Variovorax paradoxus: one gene and its partner. Each later gene encodes a partner of the first gene's protein in a complex. Links are inferred from orthologs where the notes say so. Each region holds a gene or a part of one and is shown in the gene's direction. Other genes may lie near its edges. The genes, in order: trxA and trxB.

Region 1 (15,334 bases):
CATGTGAAACTGCACGCCGGCCGCGCGCAGCCGCTGCAGCCACGAACGCAGCAACGGCGCGGCCTTCATGTCCTTCGGAAATACCCGTCCCGAGGTGCCGACGAAAGTCTCGACGCCCAGCCCCGTCGCCCAATCGCGGACCTGCTGCGGACCGAACTGCGCGAGCATCGGCTCGAGCTCGGCGCGCCGATCGCCGAAGCGCCCCATGAACGCGTCGAGCGGTTCGGAATGCGTGAGGTTGAGCCCGCCGCGCCCGGCCAGCAGGAACTTGCGCCCCACCGAGGGCATGGCGTCGTACACGTGCACCTGTGCACCGGACGCGCTCAACACTTCCGCCGCCATCAGCCCGGCGGGTCCGCCGCCGATCACGGCAACGACAGGAGAAACAGTCATTCGAGATTTACCAGTTCGCCCTGCCCGGTGAGGAACGCGACGCGGACCGTGGCACCGGGGTAGGCATGTTGCACCGCGGCGCGATAGCGCTGCATCTGTGCGATCAGCGCGGCGTCCCGCTCCGGGCGCGCCGCGGATTTGTAGTCGAGGATCCACCAGGCGCCGCCATCGCGCTCCCGCACGAGGCGGTCGATACGCAAGGTCTCGCCTTCGTGCACCAGCGTGACCTCATTGCCATGCCAGTCGACCCTGCGATCGTCCCACACCCACGCGCCTTCTCCCGCGCGGATGCGCTGGGCCAAGGCGGCAGCGCCGCGCGCCTGCTGGGCGTCGAGCATGAATTCGCGGGCCGCGGCGCGCACGTGCGCGGCCGGCAGCGGCTCGCCAGGCACGGCCCACTCGAGCAGCCGGTGCATGGCCTGTCCGAACGCGGCGGCACGCGCATCGACGGTCGCATCGGCGGCCTTCTTCCTCGCGTCTTTCGCGGTCGGCGCCTCCGCTGACGGCGGCACTTCGGGCATCCGGCTCATCGAGAAGCTGCCCGTGCCACCGGCGATGGCCAGCTCGACGAGCGGCTCCCCCGCCTCCGTACGCTCGCACAGCGGTTCCAGCCGGCTCCACCAACTGCTTTCGTTGGCGCGCGCCGGCCGCACGGACGACAGCACCAGCCGCTCTCGCGCCCGCGTGGTCGCGACGTAGAGGCCGTTGAGTTCCTCGCGATGCCGCGCGCGTTGCTCTTCTTCCAGCAGCGATACCGCGCACGCAGGCGGCGCCTTCTCGCTCGCGAGGAAAACGAAGCGCGTGGGCGCGCTGTCGCTGCCCTTCCACTCGACCAGCACCCCCATGGTCTGCGAGCGCGGCGGCGCGGCGTCGCAGTCGAGCATCAGCACGGTGTTGGCCTCGAGGCCCTTGGCACCGTGCACCGTCAGGAGCTGTACCGCGTCGGGTGCTGCAACGGTCGGCGCACGCACGCCGCCTGCGCGCAAGGCGCGCACCAGCGCATACGGCGTGACGAAGCGCGCCCCATCGATTTCGAGTGACGCGGTCAGCACGCCGCGCAAGTTGGCCAGCGCACTCGCGCGCATGGTGGCCGGCACGGCAGCGCCGAATTTCGCGAGCAGGTCGCCGTCGTGAAAGATCGCGTCGAGCGCATCGTGCGGCGGCAGCGTCATCAGCCAGCGCTGCCATTTCTTCAGTTTCAATCCGGCATCGACCAGCACCGGCGGCAGGGTCTCGTCCTTCAGGACCAGCGCGAACCAGCTGACCATGCCGCGCTCGCGCTGGCGCAGCGCGAGCTGGACCAAAGCTTCGTCGTCGACACCGAACACCGGCGACTTGAGCGCGCGCGCCAGCGACAGGTCGTGCGCGGGCGAAACGAGCACGTCGATCAGCGCGACCACGTCCTGCACCTCGGGCGCGTCATGGAGCTCGTTCTTCTCGGGTTGCTGCACGGGAATGTGGCGTTGGCGCAGCGCGTCCTGCATGGCCGACAGGCGGCTGCGGCGGCGCGCCAGCACCATGATCTGGCGCGGCGGCGTCCCGTCGGCAATGCGCTGTGCGACCCATTGCGCGGCCTGCTCGCACTCCTTCTGCAACAGCTGCTCCTCCGGCAGCACGCGCGGCGTGACCAGGCTGTCGCGCCAGTGCAGCATGCCGTCGTCCGCAGGTTCGGCGTCGGCCGCATTGCCGAGTGCATCGCGATCGATGGCCGGCAGCTTCAACAGCTCGCCCTCGTCGGTGCGCTCGGTGGTGTGGGCGCGGTAGCCGTCGAACTCGCCGGCATCCTGCGCGGCGAGCATGGCGGCATTGACCAGCCTGACCACGCCACGTGCGTTGCGGTGCGTGTGGTCGCAGTTGAGCAGTTCGCCGCCCAAACCTTCGCGCACGAACTTCTTGGCCGCGATGAACACCTGCGGCTCGGCACGGCGGAAGCGGTAGATGCTCTGTTTGGGGTCGCCGACGATGAACACGCGCGGCGCGCTGCTGCCCGCGCCGACGTAGGCGCTGAGCCAGCCGTAGAGCGCCTGCCATTGCAGCGGGTTCGTGTCCTGGAACTCGTCGATCAGCAGGTGCGCGATGCGCGCATCGAGCCGCTCCTGCACCCACCCCGACAGCGCCGACTGGCCGAGCAGCAGCTGCGCGGCCTGCTCCACGTCGTTCATGTCAACCCAGCCGTGGGCGCGCTTCACCTCGGCGAAAGCGGCAATGAGCAGGCGAGTGAGACGCGTCATGCGCTGCTGGTAGAGCCACGCAGCATGCTGCGCCTGGGCGCCGCACAGCACCTGCAGCTCGGCCTCGGCGTCGACGGCCGCAGGGAACTTCAGCAGGTTCTTGTTGAGCCGGTCTTCGGTCGCGACAAAGAAGTTCTTGCGCAGGTGTGCAAGCGCGGCCGGCAGCGCGTCGGCATCGGGTTCGCCGGTGCCGAAGATGTCGATGATGGCTTCGGCCGCCTTCTGCGGTGTCTTGTTGGTCTCGCGGCCCAGCGCGGCTGCGCGGTCGAGCCAGCGGCGGCGCACGTGCTCGCCGCGCAGCGCGTCGGTCGGCTCGGCGAGACCTTCGAGCGCGGGATGAAGCGCGCCGAAGTGCTGCACGGCGTTCTCCGGGTCGGCCAACGAGAATTCGACCCGCTTGGAGAGCGCCTCGCCCAGCGCCTTTGCGGTCTGCGAGCGGCCGTGCGTGGCGACCACCGCGTAGTAGTCGGCCAGCGCAGCCTTGTCGGCGGTGACGGCCTCGAAGAACGGTCGCCACGTGTGCCCGCGCGCCTCGGCGTCGTCCTCGAGCAGCTCGTAGTTCGACGGCAGGCCGAGTTCGCGCAACACGGCAAGCGGCGCATTGCGCAACAGGCCCGCGAACCACGCATGGAAGGTACGGAACTGGACCGGCCGGCCGGATTCAAGCAGCCGCCGATAGAGACCCTTCAGGCGCGGCACCGCGGCGTGCGCGGCGGCGGGCTCGACGCCGCGGATCACGAGTTCGTGCAGCAGCTTCTCGGGCGGAAGCTCGGCGAAGGCTTCGAGCCACTGGTCGAGGCGTTCGCGCATCTCGCCGGCCGCCTTCTTGGTGAAGGTGATGGCCAGGATCTCGTGCGGCTCGCAGGCCGATTCGCCCTCCTCCAGCAGCGCGCGAAGAATGCGCGACACCAGCATCCAGGTCTTGCCGGCGCCGGCACACGCTTCCACGGCGACCGATCGGCGCGGGTCGCAGGCAACGGTATAGAAGGCCTCCCGCTCGACGTGGCGGCCGTTGTGTTCGTAGGCTGCGCCGCTCATTTCGACAGTTCCCAGAAGTCCTTGCGGCACAGGCCGCGGGCTGCGCAGTAGTCGCACACGGCGCCCTCGCCCAGTGGCGGCAGCGCCGCCCCCTGCGCGATGCGCGCGAAGTCCTCGATGATCCCGGCCAGCAGCGCGTCGCGTGCCTCGACCACGGCAGGCTGCTCGACGGTCTGGGTGCCGGACGACTTCTCGCCGACATTCACATAGGCCGCGCGCAGCGTGTCGTCGGCCACCAGCGCAGCGTAGAACGCAAGCTGCGTGTCCTCGGTGGGCTCCTTCACGCGCTCCTTGGTCACCGACGACGATTCGGTCTTGTAGTCGATCACGAAGGCCTGCCCGTCGGGCATGCGGTCGATGCGGTCGAGCCGGCCGACGAGCCGCAGCTTGCCCAGCGGCTGCTCCTTCCAGGGCTCGGCCTCGACGAAGACGGCGCCGCTCGCCTCGTGGCCGGCAAACCAGCCGAGATAGCCGTCGCGCACCGCGGGCCATGCCGCGGCGAACGGCAGGAACTCCGCATCGGACAACGCCATCTCGCGCGTGCTGCGCTGCGCCGCGTCCTCGATGAGGGCGAGCCGCTCCTGCGCATCTTGCGTGGGTGTTTCGATCAGGGCCTCGTGGAAGTGCCCCAGCACCGCGTGCAGCCAGTTGCCGAAGTCCCGCTTGTCCACCTCGGCATCAAGCTCGTCGGCGCTGCGCAGCCCCAACTGGCGCAGCGCGAAGAAGCGATAGGGGCAGCGGCGCAGGTCCTCGTAGACGCTGGTGGAGATGTTCTCCAGCGGCAACAGCGCGCCCGAAGGCTGCGGAACGGCCGTCGGCCGCACGGCGACCTCGCGCGGCAGCCGCGGGTCGACGGACGGCTCCAGGGCATGGTCGAGCCGCAACGCCTGCACCAGCGGGCTCGGACTGACAGGCTCGCCAGTGACGTCGGACTGGCGCCAGAGCAGTTCGCAGCACGGGTTGCGCAAGGCGGCGGCCCATGCGGCACGCTGCGCGGCCTCGAGCGTTTCGCGCAGGGGCAGGCCGAGGTCCTGGCGCTGGGCTGCGCTCCAGTTGCCCGGCGGCTCGGGCGACGCGGGCAGGCGACGGTCGTCGCAGCCGGGAATGACCACCGCGCCGAAGGCACGGCCGAGCAGTTGGTACAACGGCAGCACGACCACGCGCGGGGCCTGGTCGCCAGCGGGCGGAACGAAGCTCGCGTCTTCGAGCACGTCGCGCACCCAGGCGGAAAATTCGGCCAGGGTGTGGCGTCCGCCAGGAAACTCATCGTCGTCGCCGTGCGCGCCGGCATCGAGCCACAGCGCGCCAATGACCTTGCCGCCTGCGAAGTCGTCGACCAGCAGCTGCCATTGCCCGCCGGCCTCGAGCAGCTCCCGCAGTGCGCGCAGCCACTCGGCCAAAGCGCGCGCGCGGACCATGGGCGCCCGGCGCTCTTCGATGGCCTCGGTGTAGGCCAGCAGCGCGACATCCTGCGATTTCTCGCTGCGTGCCACCAGGCTGCACCACGCGGACCAGTCGCGCAGGCCTTCGCGGCGCAGGCGCACTTCCAGCGCCTGCACAGTGGGCGCGTCGCCATCGGCGCCCCCCTTGAGCCACTCGAGCACCTGGTCGCTGCTGGCGTCGTGCGCACAGGCGCGCAGCGCGGTCATCAGGGTGGCCGCGGCGCGCGTGGTCGAGAGCTTCCAGCCGGTTTCGTCGTGCGTGACGACGCCTTGCGCGGCAAGCTGGGCGCTGATGCGGCGGGTCAGCGCGCGGTCGGTGGCAATCAGCGCGACGGGGGCGCGATCTTCGGCAAGGTGGCGAAGCACACAGGCGGCGGCGAGCTGGGCTTCGTCCTCGGGGTCGAGCGCCACATGGGACGCCGCGGGCTGCGGCGGTGCGCCGGCGGGCACGAGCGAAAGATGCAACGCATGGTCGCCCCACAGGGCGCACAGCGACTGCGTCAGCGGGTCGGGCTGGAAGCCTTCGAGCACGATCAGCGCATCGACCTGCGACCGCGTGGACTCGCGCAGCAGCACGTCGGTCGCGAAGCCCGAGGTCGACACCCAGGCCACGGCGACGCGGATCAGCGCGCTCTCGATGCGGAACCACTCCGACTCGCTGCCTGCTTCGGCGACGCCCGCTGCGCGCCGGGCCCAGCCTTCGACGCGCTCTTCAGGCGTCACGGCAGCGGCGAGCGGCGCCAGTTGATATGCCAGTTCGACCACACGGCCGGCCATGGCGAAGCGCTCGGCATGGAAGCCCGCCTGCGACAGCAGCGCCTGTGCGGTCACGAGGTCACGGGCCATGTCGTGCGCGATGTCGTAGCCGGTGGGCACGAACCCGCCCGCGCTGCGGGCCCAGTTGTGGGTGGTTTCAAAACGGGGCACGAAGCCGGGACTGCCGCAGCGCGCCCACATGGCGCGCGCGACCCCCATGAGCTGCGCATACGGCACCAGCACCACCGTGCGGGCGGCGTGCAGCTCGCGCTCGCCCAGAGCGCGGACGATGCGCGCGACGACGCCATCGACGGGATCGCACCACAGGGCCTGGACGGGGTGGCCTTCGTTCATGTTCTATCGAGGGATTTGAGAGCGTGGGACGTGACCTGCAAGGGCATTGGCTATCGCCGCGATAGCGTCCCCGCGCGGCACGCCACCCCTTGGTTTCTGTCACAATGACCAGCACTTTAGCTGCACCGAAACTCTCTGCGCACAAGGACACATCACATGGCCAGCGAACTCATCAAACACATCTCCGATTCCTCTTTCGAGGCCGACGTGCTCAAGTCCAGCCAGCCCGTGCTGGTCGATTACTGGGCCGAATGGTGCGGCCCCTGCAAGATGATCGCCCCGATCCTCGACGAAGTGTCGACCGCCTACGAAGGCAAGTTGCAGATCGCCAAGCTGAACGTGGACGAGAACCGCGACATCCCCGCCAAGTTCGGCATTCGCGGCATCCCTACGCTGATGCTGTTCAAGGACGGCCAGCTGGCCGCAACCAAGGTCGGCGCCATGAGCAAGGCGCAACTCACGGCCTTCATCGACCAGCAACTCGCCTGAGCGATTTGAACCGGCCAGCGCGCAATGCGTTGGCCGGCGCGTTTTTCCTGTCATAATCTCCCACAGATCACCGGCCCTTACAGGCAACCGGTTCGAGTTCCCCGGTTAGTGAAGCACTTCTCGCTTCACATTCAACCTCCCCCCGTTTTCCGTTCGATTACCCCGCAAGGGGTCATTCCATGCACTTAAACGAACTCAAGGCACTCCACGTGTCTGAAGTCCTCAAGCAGGCTGAAGCGCTTGAGATCGAAAACGTCGGCCGCATGCGCAAGCAGGAGCTGATGTTCGCGATCATCAAGAAGCGCGCCAAGGCCGGCGAACAGGTCTTCGCCGATGGCGTGCTCGAAATCCTGCCCGACGGCTTCGGCTTCCTTCGCAGCCCCGACACCAGCTTCACGGCCAGCACGGACGACATCTACATCTCGCCCAGCCAGGTGCGCCGCTTCAATTTGCACACCGGCGACATGATCGAAGGCGAAGTGCGCACGCCCAAGGACGGCGAACGCTACTTCGCGCTGACCAAGCTCGACAAGGTCAACGACGGTCCGCCCGAGCAGAACAAGCACAAGGTGATGTTCGAAAACCTGACGCCGCTGTTCCCCAAGGAGCAGATGAAGCTCGAGCGCGACGGCATCAAGGGCGAAGAGAACATCACGGGCCGCATCATCGACATCATCGCCCCCATCGGCAAAGGCCAGCGCGCCCTGCTCGTGGCACCGCCCAAGAGCGGCAAGACGGTGATGATGCAGCACATCGCCCACGCGATCAGTGCCAACTACCCCGATGTCCACATGATGGTGCTGCTCGTCGACGAGCGCCCTGAAGAAGTGACCGAAATGCAGCGCACGGTGAAGGGCGAAGTCATCGCTTCGACCTTCGACGAACCGGCAGCGCGCCACGTGCATGTGGCCGAAATGGTCATCGAGCGCGCCAAGCGCCTGGTCGAGCTCAAGAAGGACGTCGTGATCCTGCTCGACTCGATCACCCGCCTCGCCCGCGCCTACAACAACGTCGTGCCCTCGTCGGGCAAGGTTCTGACCGGCGGTGTCGACTCCAACGCGCTGCAGCGTCCCAAGCGCTTCCTGGGTGCGGCGCGCAACGTGGAAGAAGGCGGCTCGCTGACTATCATCGGCACTGCGCTGATCGACACCGGCAGCCGCATGGACGAAGTGATCTTCGAAGAGTTCAAGGGCACCGGCAACTCCGAGATCCACCTCGACCGCCGCCTGTATGAAAAGCGCGTGTTCCCGTCGATCCAGCTCAACCGCAGCGGCACGCGCCGCGAAGAGTTGCTGCTCGCACCCGAGATCCTGCAGAAGACCCGCATTCTTCGCCAGCTCATGTACAACATGGACGAGATCGAGTCGATGGAGCTGATGCTCAAGAACATGAAGGCGACGAAGACCAATGTCGAGTTCTTCGACATGATGCGTCGCGGCGGCTGAGCTCCACGCTCTTCCGTCAAAGCGCGTCGACCCTGGCGGGTCGACGCGCTTTTTTCATGGGCCTCCGGTCTTGATGGCGCGGCCTTCGAAGGCGCTTTGGCGGCCGATGTCGAGCAGTTCCATCAACGCGACGGCCTGCTCGGGCGGCACGGGATTCGAGCCGCGGCCCAGGATCGCGTCGCGCACCGCGGCGTAATAGTCGACGTAGTTGCCGGCGCGCGTGGCGATGCTGCGGCGGGTGATCGCACCGTCGCTGCCGACCCGTGTGAGCTCGCCATCGAGCGGATCGACGCCCCACCCTTCGGCCGGCGGCCTTTGTCCGGCCCTGAGCGCGTCTTCCTGCGTATCGACGCCATGCTTGATATAGCTGCCAAGCGTGCCATGGACGATGTAGCGAGGCGCAGCACTGGCAGCCAACGTCGTCGAATGCAGCACCACGCGCAGCGGCGCGTGCGGTCCTTGCTCATAGCGCAGCACGGCGTGGAAGTAATCCTCGACCACCGCGCCGTCGCGCAGCACGGCGGTGTCGAGCTGCAAGGTGTCGGGGCGTCCGAAGAGCTGCACCGCTTGGTCGACCAGGTGGGCCCCCAGGTCCACCCAAAGGCCGGAACCTGGCACTGCCTGCTCCCGCCAGCGCACTTTCACCTCGGGCCGGAAGCGGTCGAAATGAGATTCCAGATACACCGGACGCCCTAGCTCGCCGCCGGCCAGCAGGTCCTTCAGAGTCAGGAAATCGGCGTCGAAGCGCCGATTCTGGTAAACGGACAGCATCCGGTTGTTGCGCCTTGACAACAGTTCGAGCTCCCTGGCCTGGGCGACGTCCAGCGTGAAGGGCTTGTCCACCACGACATGTTTGCCGGCCTCCAGCGCCGCCTTCGCTACCGGGTGGTGCTGGGCGTTGGGCGTGGCCACCACGACCAGGTCGATGTCCGGCCGATCGACCAGCGCCGCCGCGTCCGGCACCACGGCCACTCCTGGCCAGTCCGCGTGAACCTTGTGCGGCTGCGAACTGGCCACGGCCGCGAGTCGAAGCCCGGGGACGGCGGAGAGCACCGGTGCATGGAAGGTCTGGCCTGCAAAACCGTAGCCGACAAGGCCGGCGCGAAGGGGTGTATCGGTCATGGGAGGGGCAGGTTTGCTCGGAAAAGCGGCAGTATGCGATAATCGTCGGCTCCGCGAAAAGTGCGGCTGGGCACGTCGTCCGGCTTCCTTGCAAGGCAGCGCGCCAGACACTGGCCGCTGGTGGCTCTCGCATCGACCGCGCATTGATTCCAACAGCGCAAAAGGAAACACCATGGCAAAAGAAGGCATCCACCCGAATTACCGCGAAGTCCTGTTCGTCGACATGTCGAACGGCTTCAAGTTCGTGACTCGTTCGTGCGCGAACACCAAGGAAACGGGCAAGACCGACGACGGCCGTGAACTGCCGCTGTTCAAGCTCGACACCACGAGCGAATCGCACCCGTTCTATACCGGCACGCAGAAGTCGGTCGACAACATGGGCGGCCGCGTCGAGAAGTTCCGCAACCGCTTCGGCAAGACCACCGGCGCCGCCTCGAAGTAAGGCACGCGCTTTTGCGTCGAGGGCAGCCCGGTTTACCGCGCTGCCCTTTTTCTTTCCGAATCCAGATTTCCGCCTCTTGAATCAGCCCACCCCCGCGATCGTTGCCCAGAATGCAGTGCGCCGCCTCCCACGCGTCGCGTTGCTCCTGCTGTGCGCGGCCTACCTGCTGCCAGGCCTGGTCGGCCGGGGGCCCTGGAAGAGCGCGGACATCACCGCCTTCGGCTACATGGCGGAACTGGCGCGCTCCACCGAAGGCATCGCGCGGTGGTTCGACCCGCTGCTGCTGGGCCTGCGGCCCGAGACGCCTGCGCTCGTTCCCTACTGGATCGGCGCGCTGGCCATCAAGATCGCTCCGTCGTGGCTGAACCCCGACCTGGCCGTGCGCATCGTGTTCGCGTTCCTGCTGTGGGGCACGTTCACTGCCACCTGGTACGCCGTCTACTACCTGGCCCGCACTGCGCGGGCACAGCCCGTGGCGTTCGCGTTCGGCGGCGAGGCCCGTCCGACCGACTATGCCCGCGCCATTGCCGACGGCGGGCTGCTCGCGCTGATCGCCTGCCTCGGACTCGCCCAACTCGGCCATGAAACCACTCCCGCGTTGGCGCAGCTTTTCTTCGCCTCGCATCTCTTCTACGGCGTCGCCGCCCTGCCATACCGCCGTGCCGGCCCGGTGATCGCATTGGCGGTGGGCACCCTCGGCATCACGCTGAGCGGCGCGCCCACGGTCGGACTGGCGCTGGCCATCGGCAGCGCGCTGTACATCGGCTACGAGCGTCGAAAAGATGCCCTGGCTGCCGGCGCCGATCTGTACGTCGACGAAGACACCGGCCCCGGCTACACCCGCGGCGCCCTTCTCACCATGATCGGCGTCACCGTGCTGGCCGCGGTGCTGGTGTTCGGCCTGAAGCTGCCGACCTGGAAGATCACCCTGGTCAACGGCTCCGTGCTCAACGACGTCCGAAGCCAGGCCCGCCTCCTGCTGTGGTTCACCTGGCCGGTCTGGCCGCTGGCCGTCTGGACGCTCTGGCGCTGGCGGCGCCAGCTCACGGCGCGCCATGTGGCGCTGCCGTTCTGGTTCGCTCTGGTGCCTCTGGCCGCCACCTGGACGACCGACTACTCCGACCGCTCGCTGCTGCTGGCCCTGCCGGCCTTCGCCACGCTGGCGGCCTTCGCCCTGCCGACCTTCCGCCGCAGCGCTTCGGCCCTGATCGACTGGTTCAACGTGCTGTTCTTCAGCGGACTGGCCGTGCTGGGCTGGATCTACTGGATCGCCATGCAGACAGGTGCGCCGCCCAAGCCTGCGGCCAGCGTGGCGCGTCTGGTACCGGGCTTCGTGCCGGAGTTCTCTGCCATCGCCGTGGTGCTTGCGGCGGCCGCAACCATCGCCTGGTGCTGGCTGGTGCGCTGGCGCACCGGGCGCCATCGCGCTGCGCTCTGGAAAACGCTGGTGCTGCCCGCCGGGGGCACCGCGCTCTGCTGGATGCTGCTCATGACGCTGTGGCTGCCACCCATCGACTACGCGCGCAGCTACGTGCCGCAGGTCAATGCGGTGGTCGATCGGGTCGGCAAGCAGCCGGGCTGCATTGCCGAACTGGCGCTGAGCCGCGCCCATATTGCCGCGCTTCGCCACCACGGCCAGCTCGACGTGAAGCCGCTGCTGCTCGACAACAGCTGCACCTGGCTGCTGGCCAGCCCCGAAACCATCGAACGGCTGCACACCATCATCCCGTTCGACCAGTGGCGCTTCGCCGGTACGCTGCGCCGCCCCAGCAGTCCCGCGGACGACCTGCTGCTCTACCAGAAGATCGCGCCCTAGCACGTGGCCGGCGAACGCAGCCTGATCGCGCGGCACGCAGGCACGGTGCTGGTCGGCCAGCTGGCCGTGATGGCCTTCGGCGTGACCGACACCATCATCGCGGGGCGATATTCCGAACATGCGCTGGCCGCACTTTCCGTGGGCGCGGCGGTGTTCGTGAGCGTGTATGTCTCGCTCATGGGCGTGCTGCAGGCGCTGCTTCCGGTGTGGGCCGAACTGCACGGTGGCGGCCGCGGCGCGGAGGTGGGCCGCTCGGTGCGCCAGTCGCTCTATCTGGCAGGCATCGCGATCGTGCTCGGCATGGCCGTGCTGCTTTCACCGGGCGCCGTGCTGCGACTCACCCAGGTGCCACCCGAGATGCGCGGCGAAGTCGAGGCGTACCTGGTCGTGCTGGCCTTCGGCCTGGCGCCCGCGCTCCTGTTCCGGCTGTTCAGCACCCTCAACCAGAGCCTGGGTAAGCCGCAGCTCGTCACCTGGCTGCAGCTGGCCTCTCTGCTCGTGAAGCTGCCGCTGTCGATCTGGTTCACGTTCGGCGGCGCTGGCTTGCCGGCGATGGGCCTCGTGGGCTGCGGCTGGGCCACGCTGTGCGTCAACTGGGCCATGCTGGGCTGCGCCATCTGGCTGCTGCGCTACGGCGACTTCTACCGCAACTACCGGCTGTGGCAGCGCCTCGAGGCGCCCGACTGGGGCACGATCCGCCAGTTCGCACGCATGGGCGTGCCCGGCGGCCTCGCGGTGCTGGTCGAAGTGACCTCCTTTACGCTGATGGCGCTGTTCATCGCACGCCTTGGCACCGTGGCCGCGGCCGCCCACCAGATCGCCGCGAACCTGCTGGCGGTGGCCTACATGGTGCCGCTGTCGCTGGCCATTGCCACCAGCGCGCGCGTGAGCTTCTGGCTCGGCGCGCGCGACACTGCCAAGGCGCGCCACGCCTGCCGGCTCGGCTTCGAGCTGACCGTGCTGTGCGCCGTCCTGTTCGCGGTCGGCATGCTGACGCTGCGCTTCCAGCTGGCCAACGTGTACTCCGACAACCCCGCGGTGATCGCGCTGGCCGCGACACTGCTTCTGGTGGTGGCAACCTACCACTTGGCCGACGCGCTGCAGACGCTGTGCGTTTTCGTGCTGCGCTGCTACCGCGTCACGCTGGCGCCTCTGGTCATCTACTGCACGATGCTCTGGGGAATCGGACTGGGCGGCAGCTATCTTCTGGCCTATCGCGGCTTGGGCCCGTGGCCCGCGATGCAATCGCCGCTGGCGTTCTGGATCATGAGCGCCGGTGCCCTGGCGCTGGCGGCACTGCTGTTCGGCGTGCTGCTGCGCTGGACCATGGCCCGGCGCGGCGGATAGATCCGCGGCGGCCGGCCCGAGCCGACGCCGGCTACTTGGCCGCCAGCACGCGTGCCTCGCGCACGCGGGTCGCCGGAAACACCAGCGCGAAGCGCGAGCCCTTGCCGACCGCGCTCTCGATGCGCAACTCGGCGCCGTGCCGCTGCGCAATGTGCTTCACGATCGCCAGGCCCAGCCCCGTGCCGCCCGTCTCGCGCGAGCGGCTGCGGTCGATGCGGTAGAAGCGCTCCGTCAACCGTGGAATGTGCTCCGCGGCGATGCCCGGGCCGGTGTCCCTCACGGCGTACTCGCCGCGGCCGTCGGGCAACACGCGCCAGCTCACGGCCACCTCGCCACCGCCCGGCGTGTACCGGATGGCATTGCTCAGCAGGTTCGACATCGCGCTCTGCAATTCGGTCGGCGCGCCCGACACCTCCGACTCGGCATCCATGGTGAACGAGAGCTTGTGCCCCAGCGGGGCCAGCCGGCCCGAGAGGCCGCGCCCTTCGTCCTCGCACTGCGCCAGCAACGCGCGGATGCGGATCCACTGGTTGCCCGATGGTGCCGCGCTGCCTTCGAGGCGCGACAGCGTCAGCAGGTCGTTCACCAGCGTTTCCATGCGATGCGACTGCTGCCCCATCAGCGACAGGTAGCGCGTGCGTTCGTCGGCATCGAGCGGCAGGTTCTGCAGCGTCTCGACGAAGCCCGCCAGCACCGTCAGCGGCGTGCGGATCTCGTGCGACACGTTGGCAACGAAGTCGCGCCGCATCGCCTCGGCCTGCTCGAGCGCGGTGATATCGCGCGTGAGCAGCATGCGGCGGTTGCCGGCATAGGGATGCACCTGCACCGACAGCCGCACCGCGTGGCCGCGCTGGTGCGCGTGGCTGCCGATGCCGGGCGCGTCGATGATCACGTCGCGGCTGTAGTTCCAGGACGCCAGGTAGGCCACGAAGGCAGGGTCTCGCACCAGGTTCGCCAGGTGCTGGGCCAGGTCGCGCTCGGCGTCGATGCCGAACTGCGCGGCCGCCGTCTGGTTGCACCACTCGATGCGGCCGTGCTCGTCGAGCAGCACCACGCCGTTGGGCGAAGCCTGGATCGCCGCCAGGAACTCATGCAAGCGGTCTTCCGCCTGGCGTATCTGCTGCTCGCGGTCACGCAGCAGCTTGCGAATGCGCTCCGACAGTTCGCCCCAGACACCCGGTCCCCGCGCCGGCAGACCGGCCGCATCGTTGCGCAAGACCTGCAGCAGGCGCTGAGCGCGCCAGGCATCGAGCGCGAGCCAGACCACGGCGCCCGCCCAGGCTCCCAACCACACGAACTTCAAGCCGAATGCCGCGACAGCGCCCGCTCCGAAGAGCAGAGACGCTATTAAAAATGCAGCAATACGAAAAGGCATGGCGGGCGATTATCCGCGCCCGACATCAGCGGACACCACAGCGTTCAAACCGTCACTTGGGCCGTCAGGCGATAGCCGGCGCCGCGGACGGTTTCCACCATCGGTGCCGCCGCGCCCAGCGATTCGCGCAGACGCTTGACGTGCACGTCGACCGTGCGTTCTTCGATGTAGACGTGGTCGCCCCACACCTTGTCGAGCAACTGCGCCCGGCTGTGCACGCGCTCGGCGTGCTGCATCAGGTAAGCCAGCAGCTTGAACTCGGTCGGGCCGACCTTCAGCGCGCCGCCCTGCCAGGTCACGCGGTGCGTGGACGTGTCGAGCGCGAGCTCGCCGATCTCGACGCGTTCGGTCACCACTTCCGGCGCCCGGCGGCGCAGCACCGCACGGATGCGGGCCAGCATCTCCTGGGTCGAGAACGGCTTGGTGATGTAGTCGTCGGCACCGGCATCCAGCCCTGCCACCTTGTCGGGCTCGTCGCCACGGGCGGTCAGCATCAGGATCGGAATGGACTTGGTGCGCGGGTCCTTGCGCCACTGGCGCGCGAGCTGCAGGCCGCTCTGGCCGGGCAGCATCCAGTCGAGCAGGATCAGGTCCGGCAGGAAGGCGTCTATCTCGCGCTGGGCTGCGGCGCCGTCCTCCGACCAGATCGGCTCGAAGCCGTTGTGGCGCAGGTTGACGGCGATCAGCTCGGCGATCGAGGACTCGTCTTCGACGATCAGGACTCGGGGTTTTTTCATGTTATTTGCTCACTTGCAGGTCGCCCCGGTCCCTTCCAGCGAACGCCGCGGAACCGGCTTCGCCGGACCGCTGGCGTTACCCCCTGCAAGGGGGTTGGCGGCCACACGAAGTGGGCAAGCCTGGGGGTTGGTCATTGAAGCGCGGACTCGATTTCTTGCATCGAAGTGTGCCGCACATCGGCACCCTTGACGATGTAGATGATGAACTCGGCGATGTTCTTGGCGTGATCGCCGATGCGTTCGATGGCCTTTGCCAGGAACAGCAGGTCCAGGCTGGCGGAGATGGTGCGCGGGTCTTCCATCATGTAGGTGACCAGCTTGCGCACGAAACCGTCGAACTCCTTGTC
Region 2 (15,118 bases), 1.7 Mb from region 1 along the record:
CGGCACTGATGCTGAGGAACTGCGCGTCGAAGGCGTCGGCCATGAGCCGCGCGATGGTGGTCTTGCCGGTGCCGGGAGGCCCCCACAGGATGCAGGAATGCGGCTGGCCCGACTCGAAGGCGATGCGCAGCGGCATGCCCGGTCCGAGCAAGTGCTGCTGGCCGATCACTTCGCCGAGCGTCTTCGGACGCAGGCGTTCGGCGAGAGGTTGATGGGCGGTGGCCAAACCTGCGGGCGTGACTGTTGTGGCGTTGCCGGTTTACTGCTTGACGACGTCAGCGCCGGCAGGCGGTTTGAAGTCGAACACGCTGGCCGGCAGCGACGGATTCACCTCCACCTTGCTGAACTTGAGCACCGAGCGCTGGCCGAAGCTGTCGAGAATCTCGAGCGCGGCCAGCGCGTCGCCTTGGAAGCCGACCTGCACGCTCTGCAGCTGGCCGTCCTTGTTCTTCGGCATGGCCTTCACCCATTGCAGTCCGTCGCGCTCCGGCGCGGCCTCCAGCGTGAAATCGGCCTGCAAGGCCCGCAGATCGGGCGCCGCGGCGATCAGCGCCGCGGGCGTGGAACCCAGCGCCTGTGCCTGCGCGCGCTGCGTGACCTGATTCAGGTCCGCGTCGTACAGCCACAGCGTCTTGCCGTCGGCCACGATGCTCTGCGCGAAGGGCTTCTGATAGTCGAACTTGAACTTGCCGGGTCGCTGGAATTCGAAAGTGCCGGTCGAAGTCTTTGTACGGCCCGGCTGCCCCTCGCGTGCCGGCGCAGTCACGGTCTGGGTGAATTCGGCACGGCCGGACTTGACCGTCTTGACGAAGGTTTCGAGGCTTTCAAGCCCCCCTGCCCACGCATTGGCGGAACACAGGAGGCCGATCAGCAGCCAATGGCGCAATTTCAATTTGGATTCCTCGCAATAGCTGTTGGTTGGCTGCGCCGCGACTGCGACACTTGCTTCGACCCTAACTGCCTTGAATTGCGGCAGGTGTAGGCCTCGATGAAGATTTGCAATGCGACCGCGCGCATTTGCAAATTGCCTTTCAGTACGTTACCGGGCCGAAAAGGAATTGAAGGCCCGGATTTATTCCGCCGCGCGCGCAGGCACCAGAATTTCGCGCTGCCCGCTGCCGCTCATGGCACTGACCAGACCGGCCTTTTCCATGTCCTCGACGAGGCGCGCCGCTCGGTTGTAGCCGATCTTCAAATGGCGCTGGACAAGCGAGATGCTGGCCTTGCGGTTCTTCAGCACGACTTCGACCGCCTGGTCATACATGGGGTCCTTTTCGCCATCGCTGCCGCCCAGCAGGTCGCCGTCACCGTCGCCATCGACCGTGCCACCTTCGAGGACGCCCTCGATGTAGTCCGGCTCACCCTGGCTCTTGAGATAGGCCACCACGCGGTGCACTTCCTCGTCGCTCACGAACGCGCCGTGCACGCGGATCGGAAGGCCGGTGCCGCTCGGCATGTAGAGCATGTCGCCCATGCCGAGCAGCGCTTCAGCCCCCATCTGGTCAAGGATGGTGCGGCTGTCGATCTTGCTCGACACCTGGAACGCGATGCGGGTCGGGATGTTGGCCTTGATCAGGCCGGTGATCACGTCGACACTGGGACGCTGCGTGGCCAGGATGAGGTGGATGCCGGCTGCGCGCGCCTTCTGCGCAAGGCGGGCAATGAGTTCTTCGATCTTCTTGCCGACGACCATCATCAGGTCGGCCAATTCGTCGATGACGACGACGATGTGCGGTTCGCGCTTCAGCGGTTCCGGATCGTCGGGCGTCAGGCTGAAGGGGTTGTAGATGAACTCCTCGCGCGCCTTGGCCTCGTCGATCTTGGTGTTGTAGCCGGCAAGGTTGCGCACGCCGAGCTTGCTCATGAGCTTGTAGCGGCGCTCCATCTCGGCCACGCACCAGTTCAGGCCGTGTGCGGCCTGGCGCATGTCGGTCACAACGGGCGCCAACAGGTGCGGGATGCCTTCGTATACCGACATCTCGAGCATCTTCGGGTCGATCATGAGCAGGCGGACGTCGCGTGCCTCGGCCTTGTAGAGCAACGACAGGATCATCGCGTTGATGCCCACCGACTTGCCCGAGCCGGTGGTGCCGGCCACCAGCACGTGCGGCATCTTCGCGAGGTCGGCCACCACGGGGTTGCCGATGATGTCCTTGCCGAGGCCCATGGTGAGCATCGACTTGCCTTCGTTGTAGACCTGAGAACCCAGGATTTCACTGAGCTTGATCGACTGGCGCTTGGCGTTCGGCAACTCGAGCGCCATGTAGTTCTTGCCGGGAATGGTCTCCACCACGCGGATCGACACCAGCGACAGCGAACGCGCCAGGTCCTTCGCGAGGTTGACGATCTGCGAGCCCTTCACGCCGGTGGCAGGCTCGATCTCGTAGCGCGTGATCACGGGTCCGGGCGACGCCAACACCACGCGCACTTCGACGCCGAAGTCCTTGAGCTTCTTCTCGATCATGCGAGAGGTCATCTCGAGCGTGTCGGAAGAGACGGTTTCCTGGCGCGCCTGTGCCGCATCGAGCAGGTCGACCTGCGGCAGCTTGCTGTCGGGGAGTTCCTTGAAGAGCGGCTTCTGGCGCTCCTTGACGACGCGATCGCTTCGCGGCACTTCGGTCATCGCGGGCTCGATCTGCACCGGCGGCGACGGCACGCGGCGCTTGGGCGGCGGCTCGGCGACGTCGACCTCGTCCTCGAAGCTCGGTTCCATCGGCACGGAGTCGCCGAATGCGGGTTCCTTGGAGGCACGGGTTTTCTTCGTGCGGGCCGCAGGCGCAGGTGCGGGCTCCTCATCACCGGCACGCTCGCGGGCAGCCTGCTTACCCATCGCGATGTCGGCAGCCATCTCGCGCTTCTCGCGGCGCGACTCGAACAGCGAATAGGCGCGCGCGCCGATGCGCTCGGCAATCAAGCTCCACGAGAACCGGAAGACCAGCGCGGAGCCGATCACGCCGCCGGCAATGGCCATCAGCGCCGATCCGGTGAAACCCATCCAGCGCACGCTGGCCGGTCCGACCAGGTATCCCAGCACGCCGCCGCCGGAACCCGGCAGGTGCGATTCAAGGCGATAGAGGCGCGACCACTCGAGCACGGCACTTGCGCACAACAGCAGGAGCAGGCCGAACCAGAATGCCAGTCGGCTGCGGTTGAAACGGCCACGCGGCGGTTGTTGCTCGGCTGCGGACGCAGGCTCGCCACCACGCAGCCAGTTGGCCAGCGACGAAAGCCAGGCACGCAACCCTGCGGCGAGGCACCACCAGACGGAATAGCCAGCCAAGAAATAGCTGCCATCGGCGAGCCAGGCGCCGATGCGGCCGCCCCAGTTCTTGATTTCGCCACCCGTCCCCGATGTCGACCAAGCGGCGTCGGAGGGCGTGAAGCTCAGCATGGAGAGCAGCCAGAACAGCAGCGCTGCAAATCCTGCGATCAACGTGATTTCGTGGGCGAACCGCATGGCGCGCACGCGCACGGGTTGGCCCTCGGCGGCAGAAGAAGATTGAAGCGTATTGAGCGAATAGGTCATGAAAACACGGCGCCCGGCCCGGAAAAGCCAGGGCCGGCCGCACGAACACTACAACAAAAGGCCGGAGCGCCAGCAACGGCACGCCCGGCCCGCTGGCTCAAGCCAGCGACAGGAGCCGTTCCTTGACGATCATCGACCCGTCTTCCTGGGTCTGCACGAAGCCACGCTCTTCCAGATCCTTCATCACGCGGCTCACCATTTCGCGCGAGGCACCGACCATCTTTGCCAGATCCTGGCGCGAGATCTTGTCGCGCACCTTGAGGTTGCCGGCACCGTCCTCGATGGCGAACTCGAGGAGCGAACGAGCGACACGGCCGTAGACGTCCATCAATGCCAGCGATTCGATCTTGCGGTCGGCATGACGCAGACGCTGCACCAGGCCACGCATGATGTTGTAGGCCATGGAAGAGTTTTCGGGCAGACAACGCGCGAATGCGTCGCGGCCCAGCATGAGCACGTCGCACTGGATTTCGGTGCGCACGGTGGCCGAGTGCGGCTCATCGTCGATCAGGCTCATTTCGCCGAGGTAGTCGCCTGGGTGCAGCGTGGCGAGGATGACTTCGCGACCGCGACTGTCTGCGCTCGTGACGCGTGCCCGTCCTGTGAGGATGATATAGAGCGCATCGGACTTCTTGCCCTGCTCGACGACGACCTCCGCGCGCTTGAAGCGCTTCTTGATGATCGCGTCCGCGATGCTTGCGGACTGCGTGGCCGTCAGCGACGCGAACAATGGAACGCGCCGAAGCAATTCAAGGTTGGACAGCATCGACATTCATGAATCCCTGAGACGGCGCGCGGAGCAGCCCAGAAGACGAGCCGATGGATTACTACAATCGCGCGCATTGAAAACACCGTTTACCCGGTGTTGAACCGGGCAGTGATACTCCACATATATCGCTACCACCCTGAAAATGTACACGCTGCCGCAGCGCAAATCCTAGGTTTTCTACTCATGTCCGCTTCCCAACACGCCAAGGTTCTGATTCTCGGTTCCGGCCCCGCCGGCTATACCGCGGCCGTCTATGCGGCACGCGCAAACCTGAAGCCATTGCTCATCACCGGCATTGCCCAGGGCGGCCAACTCATGACGACCACCGAGGTCGACAACTGGCCCGCCGACGTTCACGGCGTGCAGGGCCCGGAACTCATGCAGCGCTTTCTTGAGCACGCCGAGCGCTTCAAGACGCAGATCGTCTTCGACCATATCAACAAGGTCGATCTGAGCAAGCGCCCGTTCACGCTGACCGGAGACAGCGGGACGTACACCTGCGATTCGCTGATCATTGCAACCGGCGCATCGGCCAAGTATCTCGGTCTCGATTCCGAGGAGAAGTTCATGGGCCGCGGCGTGTCGGCGTGTGCCACCTGCGACGGCTTCTTCTATCGCGAGCAGGAGGTGTGCGTGATCGGCGGTGGCAACACTGCTGTAGAGGAAGCGCTGTATCTCGCCAACATCGCCAACAAGGTGACGCTGGTGCACCGCCGCGACAAGTTCCGCGCCGAGCCCATCCTGATCGACAAGGTGATGGAGAAAGTATCGGAAGGCAAGATCGTGCTGAAGCTGCACAACGAGCTTGACCAGGTGCTGGGCGACGATTCGGGCGTGACCGGCATCCGCATCAAGAACACCCAGACCGGCGCCACCGAGCAGATTGACCTCAAGGGATGCTTCATCGCCATCGGCCACCATCCGAACACCGACATCTTCCAGGGGCAGTTGGAAATGAAGGACAACTACATCCTGACCCGGTCCGGCCTGCAAGGGTTCGCGACGATGACCAGCATTCCGGGCGTCTTCGCTGCAGGCGACGTCCAGGACAACGTGTACCGCCAAGCAATCACCAGCGCCGGCACCGGCTGCATGGCCGCGTTGGACGCCCAACGCTTTCTGGAGCAGGACGGCACGCTCTGAGCAACCAGCCACATCACCGGGCAATGGGGCTATAATCCGAGGCTTTGCCGAAATAGGGCCGTCCTCTTCACGATGCGGCGATGCGGCAAAGCCGGGGTACCGCCACCCGTTTTCTGGCGAGGTCAAGCTGCAAAACACCTCTGCGATTTCTGGTTGCAGGCGGTGCCAGCTGTTCAAGAAAGAGTGTCCTCATGGCACGCGTATGCGACGTAACGGGCAAAGGCCCGATGGTCGGAAACAACGTTTCCCACGCCAACAACAAAACCAAGCGCCGGTTCCTCCCGAACCTGCAATACCGCCGTTTCTGGGTCGAGACTGAAAACCGCTGGGTTCGCCTGCGTGTTTCGAGCGCTGCCCTGCGCCTGATCGACAAGAACGGCATCGACGCCGTGCTCGCAGACCTGCGCGCACGCGGCCAAGCTTAAGGAGCTGAATCATGGCAACGAGCAAAGGCGGACGCGAAAAGATCAAGCTGGAATCCACCGCGGGTACCGGCCACTTCTACACGACCAGCAAGAACAAGAAGACGATGCCTGAAAAGATGTCGATCATGAAGTTCGACCCGAAGGCGCGCAAGCACGTCGAATACAAGGAAATCAAGCTGAAGTAATTCAGCCCTGTTCTTCCAAACAAAAAACCCGCTGCTTACCCAGCGGGTTTTTTGTTGGCTGTTGATCTCATCTGGCACCCTTTGCGTAAGCCGACAGACCAGGGAATCTCAGATGTGACAGGCATAAAAAAGCCGGCCCTCAAGCCGGCTTTTTCACAAACGGAAAGCGGTGCGTCAGGCGCGAGCGGCGCGCAGACGGGTCGAGAAGTCGCGCAGACCTGCGATGCCACTGGCTTCCGCACGATGGCACCAAGCTGCCAAGTCGGCTGCCAGTTGCTCACGCGATTGCGAGGTATTCAACCAGAGCTGTCGCAACTCTTCGCGCATCGTGACCATCTTGTCGAGCACCGGGTGAGCAGCCCGAGCCTGCACAACGTGGGTACGAGCCGATGCCGGCACCTTGTCGTCGTCGCGATGCAGCCAGCGCTTGGCCGCCTTGAGCCCCGAAAGGTCGGCCCCTTTGGTCTTCAGCGCATCCAGCTCGAGGCTTGTGGCACGACGCATTTCGCGCGCATAGCCCGCCATGACCTCGTAGCGATTGGCAATGAGCGCCTCGAGCGTCTTTTCGTTGGCTACGGGCTGGATATCGCCCATCTGCATCTTGGGCGGCACCTTCTTCACCTTGGCCCAGCCGATCTTCTGGAAGGCCTGGATATAAATCCAGCCGATGTCGAACTCGTACTTCTTGACCGAGAACTTGGCCGAGGTCGGATAGGTGTGGTGGTTGTTATGCAGTTCTTCGCCGCCGATGATCAGGCCCCAGGGCATGATGTTGCGACTGGCGTCCTGCGCCTCGAAATTGCGGTAACCCCAGTAATGGCCGATGCCGTTGATGACGCCGGCGGCAGTAATGGGAATCCACAGCATCTGTACCGCCCACACGGCCATACCGAGCGTGCCGAACAATGCCAGGTTCAGGACCAGCATCAGGCCCACGCCTTGCCAGCTGTAGCGCGAATACAGGTTGCGCTCGATCCAGTCATCGGGCGTACCGTGACCATAGCGCTCCATCGTTTCCTTGTTCTTCGACTCGGCGCGATAGAGTTCGGCGCCGCGCCAGAGCACCTCGTCAATACCCTTGACCTGCGGGCTATGCGGATCATCGACGGTTTCGCACTTCGCGTGGTGCTTGCGGTGAATGGCAACCCATTCCTTCGTCACCATGCCGGTGCCGATCCACAGCCAGAAACGGAAGAAATGAGAGGGGATCGGGCCCAGATCCATCGCCCGGTGCGTTTGCGTCCGGTGCAGGAAGATCGTGACCGCAGCGATCGTGATGTGCGTGGTGACGAGCGTGTACAGCACGACTTGCCACCATGCGATGTCCCACAGGCCGTGTCCGAGCCATTGGATGGCCGCATTTAGAACGGCGGAGTCAGGAAGCAACATTGAGTCAGGTACTCCATGGCCACACGAAGGTGCGGCCTTCAGGTAACCGGCGATTTTAAATGGGTGGGCCTAATTCAGGCCCCTTAAACCTTCAAGAAAAGCGCAGATTAACCCTAGTTTGGAGTACCGCGCCTATTTGCGGTTCCACACCGCAGCAAAGAAGCCGTCGGTCGCGTGCAGGTGCGGCCACAGCCGAAGATAGCGCCTGCCGCCCTCTCCCCCGGCGCACAGGGCCTCGAAACCCTCCACTTTCAGCCCTTGCAGCAGTTCCGCTGCATCTAAGGGCTCGAAGTCGGGGTTGGCGGCTCCGAAAGCCTCTGCGATGGCTTCGTTTTCCTCTGGCAACACGCTGCACGTGGCGTAAACCAGACGCCCGCCCGACTTCACGAGCCGCGCCGCGCTTTGCAGGATGGCCGCCTGCTTGACCGTCAATTCCTCGACCGATTTGGCCGATTGGCGCCATTTCAGGTCCGGATTGCGCCGAAGCGTCCCGAGGCCCGAGCACGGTGCGTCGACCAGCACGCGGTCGATCTTGCCCGCCAGGCGCTTGATCCGGTCGTCGCGCTCGTGCGCGATCGCGGCTGGATGCACGTTCGACAGCTTGCTGCGCGCCAGGCGGGGCTTGAGCGCGTCCAGCCGGTGAGCCGAGGTGTCGAAGGCGTACAGCCGCCCCGTGTTGCGCATGGTCGCGCCGATCGCCAGCGTCTTGCCGCCTGCGCCGGCGCAGAAATCGACCACCATCTCGCCACGCTTGGCGTCCAGCAGCAGCGCCAGCAATTGCGAGCCTTCGTCCTGTACTTCGATGGCCCCACGCGCGAAAGCGTCGAGCTTGGTCAGCGCGGGCTTGCCATTGATGCGCAAACCCCACGGCGAGAACGGAGTCGCTTCGGATTTGATAGCAGCCTTCGCAAGCTCCGCCTTCACGTCCGCGCGTTTGTCATGGAGCGCGTTGACGCGCAAGTCGAGCGGCGCCGGCTGCTGCAGGCTTTCGACCAGTGGCCAGAAGCCGTCGCCCAGCTGCGCCTTGAGCGGCGCGACGAGCCATTCGGGCAGGTTGTGGCGATGGCGCTCGAGCAGGTCGTCGGGCTTGACTGCATCGCAGTTGTCGAGCCACCGCTTCTCGGTGTCGTTGAGCGCGCTCTTCAGGAAGTCGCGCGGGCCGTGAAAGCCCAGGATCGCCATCCGACGCTCCTTCGAGCCGGTGCCCGACGGTGAGAGATGGTCGAACAGCAGCTTCTTGCGAAGCACGGTGTAGACGGTTTCGGCGAGCGTCGCGCGCTCGCGCGGGCCGAACTCGCGGTGGTCGCGGAAAAATCGCGAAACGACCTGGTCGGCCGGGTGATCGAATTTCAGGACAAGGCCGACCAGATCGGCGGTGGCCTCCAACAGGGCTTTGGGGTGCATGCCCCGATTGTCTCAGCCAAGCCGTGCCGCCCGGCCGCTACAAGCTGAATGCCTAGACGGCGCGCGTCCAGACCTCGCCGAAGGCCTGCCGCTCGACGTCCTCCACGGTGGGCGAATGCCCCGCCCACAGCACCAGCGCAGCCCCCGGCAGGGTCAGCGTCTGTTCCAGTTGGCGGCACATCTGCCAGCGGTCGTCGTCGTCGAGCCCCGGGAAATCGACGAACACGATATAGGCACGGCGCCACGGGAATTCGCGCAGGTTCTTGCGTACCAGCCAGGCGCGAGACGCCGGCAGGCAGCGCACGAGGTCGGCCCGCAGTTCGCCCAGTTCGTAGTCATTGAGGTCGTGGCGCGAGATCTGGCTGAAGAACGGCGTGCCGGTGATTTCCTCCCAGGCGCGCGTTTCGGCCTCCTCGGCGTCCTTGAGGCGGCCGCGCCACAGCTTGAGGCCCTCTTCGTCGTGCGGCCCCGCATCGGGGTCCTCGAGCGAAGCCACCGCGCTGCGGGCCGCCCACCAGCGGCTGGCCGCACCTGAGGCGTGCAGGCGCTCCAGCACACCAAGCCGCGCGGCACGGTCGCCCGAAGGCAGCATCTGCGCCAGGCCCCGCAGCGCACCCGGATGCTCCGGTGCGATCTGCAGCGCGATCTCGTAGCGATCGCGCACCGGCGCCGCCGGATCGAGCCGCCGCTCCGAGTCGGCCCATTCGACCATCTCGTCGGGTGTGTTGTGCTCGCCGCGCGCAGCCAGAACGGCGATGCGCTCGCGAATTCGCGAGCGGTGCGCATGGTGCTGCTTCCAGTCGGCTGCGTGCGCGCGGCGCCAGCGGACGTCGAAATACTCGATCCACTTCTTCCGGTCGGCCAGCAACTCGAGCGCCGAGCGCTGCGACCATTCGGGCAGCGCGGCCTTCTGGTCGAGCGCCTCGAGCCGATCGCGCAGCACCGGGTGGGTGTCCTCCAGGTCGCTGACGCGGCGCATCGCCTCGCGCAGCGCCTGGCGTGCGAAGTGCTCGTCGGGCGGCGTCCGGACCCGCTTGCGCAGGGCGGCGAAGGGGCCGGGCGGCTGCGGTTCGTGCTCGGCGCGGGCCCAGTGCGAGGGCCAGAACTCGTTGGCGTACCAGCTGCCCTTGATGGCGATCTCGGTCAGTGCAGCGGCGGCCACCGAAGTGCCCAGCAGCCGGCCGGAAATGCGGTCGGCCTCGTATTCGTCCTGGCGGGCGAGCGCGAAGGTCTTGGCGGCGAAGCGCGGAAAGTACCAGCGGAAGAAGGCCTGCGAGAACAGCGCCATCACGCCCTCGTTGCGCTGCAGGTTGGCATCCAGCTTGAGCCACGACAGCCGGGTGCGGTAGATCCAGGCACTCAGCCTGCCGTGGTTGCCGCGCAGGTGGCCGTACTCGTGCGCCAGCACCGACAGCAGCCGCCGCCGGTCGAGCATCATCAACAGCGGCAGGCCGATGCTCAGCGAGTTGATCGCGCCGCCGAACAGCCCGAAGCGCGGCACCTGCCGGATGCTCGCGTTGAATTCGTCGTCGAGGTAGACATGGTGGACCGGCGGCCCCTTGATCTTGCTGCGGATGCGGTCCAGTGCCTCGAAAAGCGCAGGCGCATCGTCGCGCTGCAGCTCCACCCCATCGGGCTCGTCGAAGCGAACCCACAGCGCCCGCAGCGTGGCCCAGAGAAGGCCGCCCGCGAACAGCAGCAGCCAGCCGCGGGTGAAACTGAAACGCTCTTCCCTGATCGAGGACAGCACCCAGACAATGAGGCCTACCGCGAGCGCGAGGCAGCCCAGCACCCACAGGTAACCGAGCGCAGCAAAGGCCGCCACGCTGCGTCGGTAGCGCGCACTGTCGTCCGCACTGGCATGCTCGCTCAGTCGAACCAGGTGAACAAAATCAGCGCGATCCATCCGAATCCCGTCACATCGGGCAAACCCGACTGCCTTTCTGAAAGAAGCCCCCGTTGAACGACGAAGACCTTCCGCCCCTGATCGAAACGCCCCTCGGCCGCTACCGTCACTACAAGGGCGGCGAATACGAGGTGCTCGGCACCGTGCGCCACAGCGAGACGCTGGAGCCGATGACGCTGTACCGCGCCCTGTACGGCGGCCACGGACTCTGGGTTCGCCCGGCCGCCATGTTCGAAGAAACCATCGAGATCGACGGACAGCTCCGCAGGAGATTCACGCCGATCTAGGCCGTCGGGCAGTTCACGCTCGCCGTGCCTGGCTGGATTGCTATCTTGCCGATAGCAATCCGGCCCGCTTCACCTCAACCGCAGCGGACGTCCGTCACGCGGTTGCGGGCATCGACGTCGAGGTTCAGGCGTCCGCCGTTGAGTTCCATCGTGGCCGCGTCGCCGGGCTTCAGCACCCGCACCGTGCCTGCGCCTGCGCGCACGCGCGCAGCGGCTTCCAACTGAGGCGTGAGCGGCTGGCCCACGGCAAAACGTGCGCCGTCCGCGCTGCATTGGTAGACCGGTTCCGGCGGCGGCGCGGGGGTGTCGGGGCGGGCGCGGGTGCCGGAGCGGCACAGCCGGCCAAGAGGGCAACAGCACCAGCGGCGGCCAGCAGCAGCGATTGGGTTTTCACGTCAAGACTCCCGAAAAGCCGCGAATATAAACAAATTTAATCATTGTGACTCGATGTATCTGCAAGCCATCCCGCAATGGCTCGCGGATACAACAGATGCTCCTGCGCAAGCACCCGACCGGCCAGCGTGGCGGCTGTGTCGTCGGGCATCACCGGCACCGCGGCCTGGGCCAGGATCGGCCCATGGTCGAGTTCGGTCGTCACTTGGTGGACCGTCACGCCCGCCACCTTGCAGCCCGCCTCGATCGCCCGCCTGTGCGTGTCGAGCCCCGGAAACGCGGGCAGCAGCGAGGGGTGGATGTTGACGAGGCGCCCGGCATAGCGCTCGACGAAGCCCGGCGTCAGGATCCGCATGAAACCGGCCAGCACCACGAGCGCGGGCGAATGGGCGTCGACCGCCTGCGCCAGCGCCGCATCGAAAGCCTCACGGCTCGCGAAGTCCTTGTGCGGGATCACCGCGGTGGCGATGCCGTGCGCCGAGGCAGTCGCCAGGCCACCCGCATCCGCCTTGTTGCTCACCACGGCGGCGATGCGCGCGCCGTAACGGTCGGCCCAGCGCTCGCGCTCGGCCGCGCGCACGATGGCGGCCATGTTGGAGCCGCCGCCGGAGATCAGGATCACGATGTTCTTCATGGGAGGCGGGATTATCCGTGCCCGTCCCATGCGTCCCGGGTACCCTGCCCATGTCGCGGCGCGGACACCGTTCTACAGCACGACCGTGCTAAAACTCACGGCTCCGGAGACACACCCGCGTCTGCGGGACCGATCAACACAGCGAGGCACGCATGGATTTGAGCTTCACACCCGAAGAACAGAAGTTCCGCGAAGAAGTTCGCGCCTGGGTCAAAGAGAACCTCCCGAAGGAGATTTCGCACAAGGTGCACAACGCGCTCGAGCTGACGCGCGACGATATGCAGGGCTGGGCCAGGATCCTCGGCAAGAAGGGCTGGCTGGGCTACGGCTGGCCCAAGGAATTCGGCGGCCCGGGCTGGACCGCGGTGCAGCGCCACCTGTTCGAGGAAGAGACCGCGCTGGCCGGCGCGCCGCGCATCATTCCCTTCGGCCCGGTGATGGTCGCCCCGGTGATCATGGCCTTCGGCAACGCCGAGCAGCAGAAGCGCTTTCTGCCCGGCATCGCCAGCGGCGAGGTGTGGTGGAGCCAGGGCTACAGCGAGCCGGGCTCGGGCTCCGACCTCGCGTCCGTGAAGACGAAGGCCGAGCGCAAGGGCGACAAGTACATCGTCAACGGCCAGAAGACCTGGACCACGCTCGGCCAGTACGGCGACTGGATGTTCAACCTCGTGCGCACCAGCAACGAAGGCAAGCCGCAGACCGGCATCAGCTTCCTGCTGCTCGACATGAAGTCGCCGGGCGTCACCGTGCGCCCCATCAAGCTGCTCGACGGCGGCCATGAAGTGAACGAAGTGTTCTTCGACAACGTCGAAGTGCCCGCCGAGAACCTGATCGGCGAAGAGAACAAGGGCTGGACCTACGCCAAGCACCTGCTCTCGCACGAGCGCACCAACATCGCCGACGTGAACCGCGCCAAGCGCGAGCTCGAGCGCCTGAAGCGCATCGCCAAGGCCGAAGGCGTGTACGACGACCAGCGCTTCCGCGACGAGATCGCCAAGCTCGAAGTCGACATCGTCGCGCTCGAGATGATGGTGCTGCGCGTGCTGTCGGCCGCCACTTCCGGCAAGAACTCGCTCGACGTGGCGGGCCTGCTGAAGATCCGCGGCAGCGAGATCCAGCAGCGCTACGCCGAACTGATGATGCTGGCCGGCGGCGCCTACTCGCTGCCGCTGATCCGCGAGGCGATGGAAGCCGGCTGGCAGGGCAACTTCCCGGGAGGCAACCCGGCGCTCGCGCCGCTCACATCCACCTTCTTCAACATGCGCAAGACCACCATCTACGGCGGTTCGAACGAGGTGCAACGCAATATCGTCGCGCAGACCGTTCTCGGCTGACGCCGCAGAACGGTCCGCGCGTGGCGCGACAGGACTGCTCCCCCACACCCCCTCCACGAGGGGGCTCCAGCAAGAGCTTCGCTAGGAACGAAAAATGGACTTCAATTTCACCGACGACCAGCAACAGCTGCGCGACGCCGTTCGCAAGTGGGTCGACAAGGGCTATGACTTCGAGCGCCGCCGCGGCATCGAGGCCAAGGGCGGCTTCTCGCGCGAGGCCTGGGACGAACTGGCCGAGCTCGGCCTGGGCGGCCTGTACATCGCGGAGGACGACGGCGGCCTGGGCATGGGCCCGGTGGCCGGCATGGTCGTCATGGAAGAACTGGGCCGCGGCATCGTGCTCGAGCCCTTCGCGCAGACGCTGATCGCCGGCGCGGTGCTCAGCGGCTACGCAACCGCCGAGACCAAGGAAGCCTGGCTGCCCCGCATCGCAGGCGGACAGGCCATCGTGGTGCTGGCCTACCAGGAACGCAAGGCGCGCTACCGCCTGGACGTGTGCGAAGCCACGGCCGTGAAGTCGGCCAGCGGCTATTCGCTGACCGGTGCCAAGAGCGTGGTGCCGGTGGGCGACGAAGCCGATGCCTTCATCGTTCCCGCCAAGGTCGACGGCAAGATCGCCCTCTTCCTGGTCGAGCGCAGCGCCAGCGGCGTGGAAGCACGCGGCTACGGCACGCAGGACGGCAGCCGCGCCGCCGAGGTCGTGTTCGACAAGGCCGACGCCACGCTCATCACCGGCGACGGCCTGGCCGCGCTGGAATACGCGGTGGATGTGGGCATTGCCGCCACCTGCGCCGAAGCAGTCGGCGTGATGGACAAGACCGTGGCCCTGACCATCGATTACATGAACCAGCGCAAGCAGTTCGGCGTGGTCATCTCCAGCTTCCAGGCGCTGCGCCACCGCGTCGCCGACATGAAGATGCAGCTCGAACTGGCACGCTCCATGAGCTACTACGCCACGCTCAAGCTCAACGCCCCGGCCGACGAACGCCGCCAGGCGCTGGCACGCGCCAAGTACCAGCTGGGCACGTCGATGCGCTATGTGGCCGCGAACTCGGTGCAGCTGCATGGCGGCATCGGCGTGACCGACGAGTACATCGGCAGCCACTACTTCCGCAAGCTCACGCAGCTCGAGCTGACCTTCGGCGACACGCTGCATCACCTGGGCGAGGTGTCGGCGCGCATGCAGGACACCGCGGGCGTCTTCGCCTGAGAGACCGCGCAGCCGGCCGGCACCCTGGCCACGTGGCGGGAAAGGAATTCCGCCACGGCGCCGTTGACCACCTCCGGGTGCGTCACGGCCCCATGTGGCCCAGGCCGGCAAACTCGACCACGCCGACGTCCGGCAGCGTGGCCGTCAACAGCCTGGCCACGCCGCGCGATGAGGCCGGCGACTTCGCTCCCACCATGTAGAGCACCGGTACCGCCAGCGTGCCGAAGGCCTCGAGCCGCGTCGGCTCCGTGAACAGCGCGCGCGACCCGTTGGCAATGTTGACCATCGACGCCGCCACCGGCGCCTGCCGCGCGGCGGGCATGCGGTTCCAGCTGCCCGGTTCCGTCCAGTAGTCGATGAAGCGCAGGGCCGCACCATACGGGTCGCTCGCCTCGATGGCGCGGGCCGCATCGGCCGCCGCCCGGCGGATGCCGTCCGCGGCCTCGTGCCCCGGCCTTTCCTGATCGAGCAGGCCGAACAGCGTCGGCTCGTACACCGCGATGGCGCGCACCC

The links.
Region 2: the proteins of trxA (region 1) and trxB are in contact, whole or in part, in a crystal structure (PDB 1F6M), measured with the Escherichia coli proteins. The link is inferred for Variovorax paradoxus from one-to-one orthologs.

Annotation. Positions count from the first base shown.
Region 1 is NZ_LR743507.1:3,791,780-3,807,113, forward strand. Bases 5,069-8,036 are described here. They hold trxA (thioredoxin TrxA), read left to right. Parts: upstream 5,069-6,370; coding sequence 6,371-6,703; downstream 6,704-8,036. Other genes in these bases: AACL56_RS17395 (PD-(D/E)XK nuclease family protein), read right to left, coding at 5,069-6,214; rho (transcription termination factor Rho), read left to right, coding at 6,883-8,036. In the rest of the region: AACL56_RS17385 (TIGR03862 family flavoprotein), read right to left, coding at 1-393; AACL56_RS17390 (UvrD-helicase domain-containing protein), read right to left, coding at 390-3,662; more of AACL56_RS17395, read right to left, coding at 3,659-5,068; more of rho, read left to right, coding at 8,037-8,148; AACL56_RS17410 (oxidoreductase), read right to left, coding at 8,203-9,270; AACL56_RS17415 (type B 50S ribosomal protein L31), read left to right, coding at 9,443-9,712; AACL56_RS17420 (hypothetical protein), read left to right, coding at 9,789-11,528; AACL56_RS17425 (MATE family efflux transporter), read left to right, coding at 11,532-12,875; phosphate regulon sensor histidine kinase PhoR, read right to left, coding at 12,907-14,250; phosphate regulon transcriptional regulator PhoB, read right to left, coding at 14,295-14,987; phosphate signaling complex protein PhoU, read right to left, coding at 15,119-15,334. UniProt on the Escherichia coli protein: Participates in various redox reactions through the reversible oxidation of its active center dithiol to a disulfide and catalyzes dithiol-disulfide exchange reactions.
Region 2 is NZ_LR743507.1:2,103,321-2,118,438, reverse strand. Bases 3,707-6,458 are described here. They hold trxB (thioredoxin-disulfide reductase), read left to right. Parts: upstream 3,707-4,478; coding sequence 4,479-5,438; downstream 5,439-6,458. Other genes in these bases: AACL56_RS09425 (DesA family fatty acid desaturase), read right to left, coding at 6,223-6,458; rpmG (50S ribosomal protein L33), read left to right, coding at 5,875-6,048; rpmB (50S ribosomal protein L28), read left to right, coding at 5,630-5,863; AACL56_RS09445 (Crp/Fnr family transcriptional regulator), read right to left, coding at 3,707-4,298. Outside these bases: AACL56_RS09460 (replication-associated recombination protein A), read right to left, coding at 1-226; outer membrane lipoprotein chaperone LolA, read right to left, coding at 260-892; AACL56_RS09450 (DNA translocase FtsK), read right to left, coding at 1,073-3,526; more of AACL56_RS09445, read right to left, coding at 3,624-3,706; more of AACL56_RS09425, read right to left, coding at 6,459-7,437; AACL56_RS09420 (RsmB/NOP family class I SAM-dependent RNA methyltransferase), read right to left, coding at 7,570-8,841; AACL56_RS09415 (M48 family metalloprotease), read right to left, coding at 8,894-10,747; AACL56_RS09410 (DUF1653 domain-containing protein), read left to right, coding at 10,801-11,034; AACL56_RS09405 (I78 family peptidase inhibitor), read right to left, coding at 11,109-11,279; purN (phosphoribosylglycinamide formyltransferase), read right to left, coding at 11,465-12,061; AACL56_RS09395 (acyl-CoA dehydrogenase family protein), read left to right, coding at 12,214-13,395; AACL56_RS09390 (acyl-CoA dehydrogenase family protein), read left to right, coding at 13,490-14,605; AACL56_RS09385 (alpha/beta fold hydrolase), read right to left, coding at 14,688-15,118.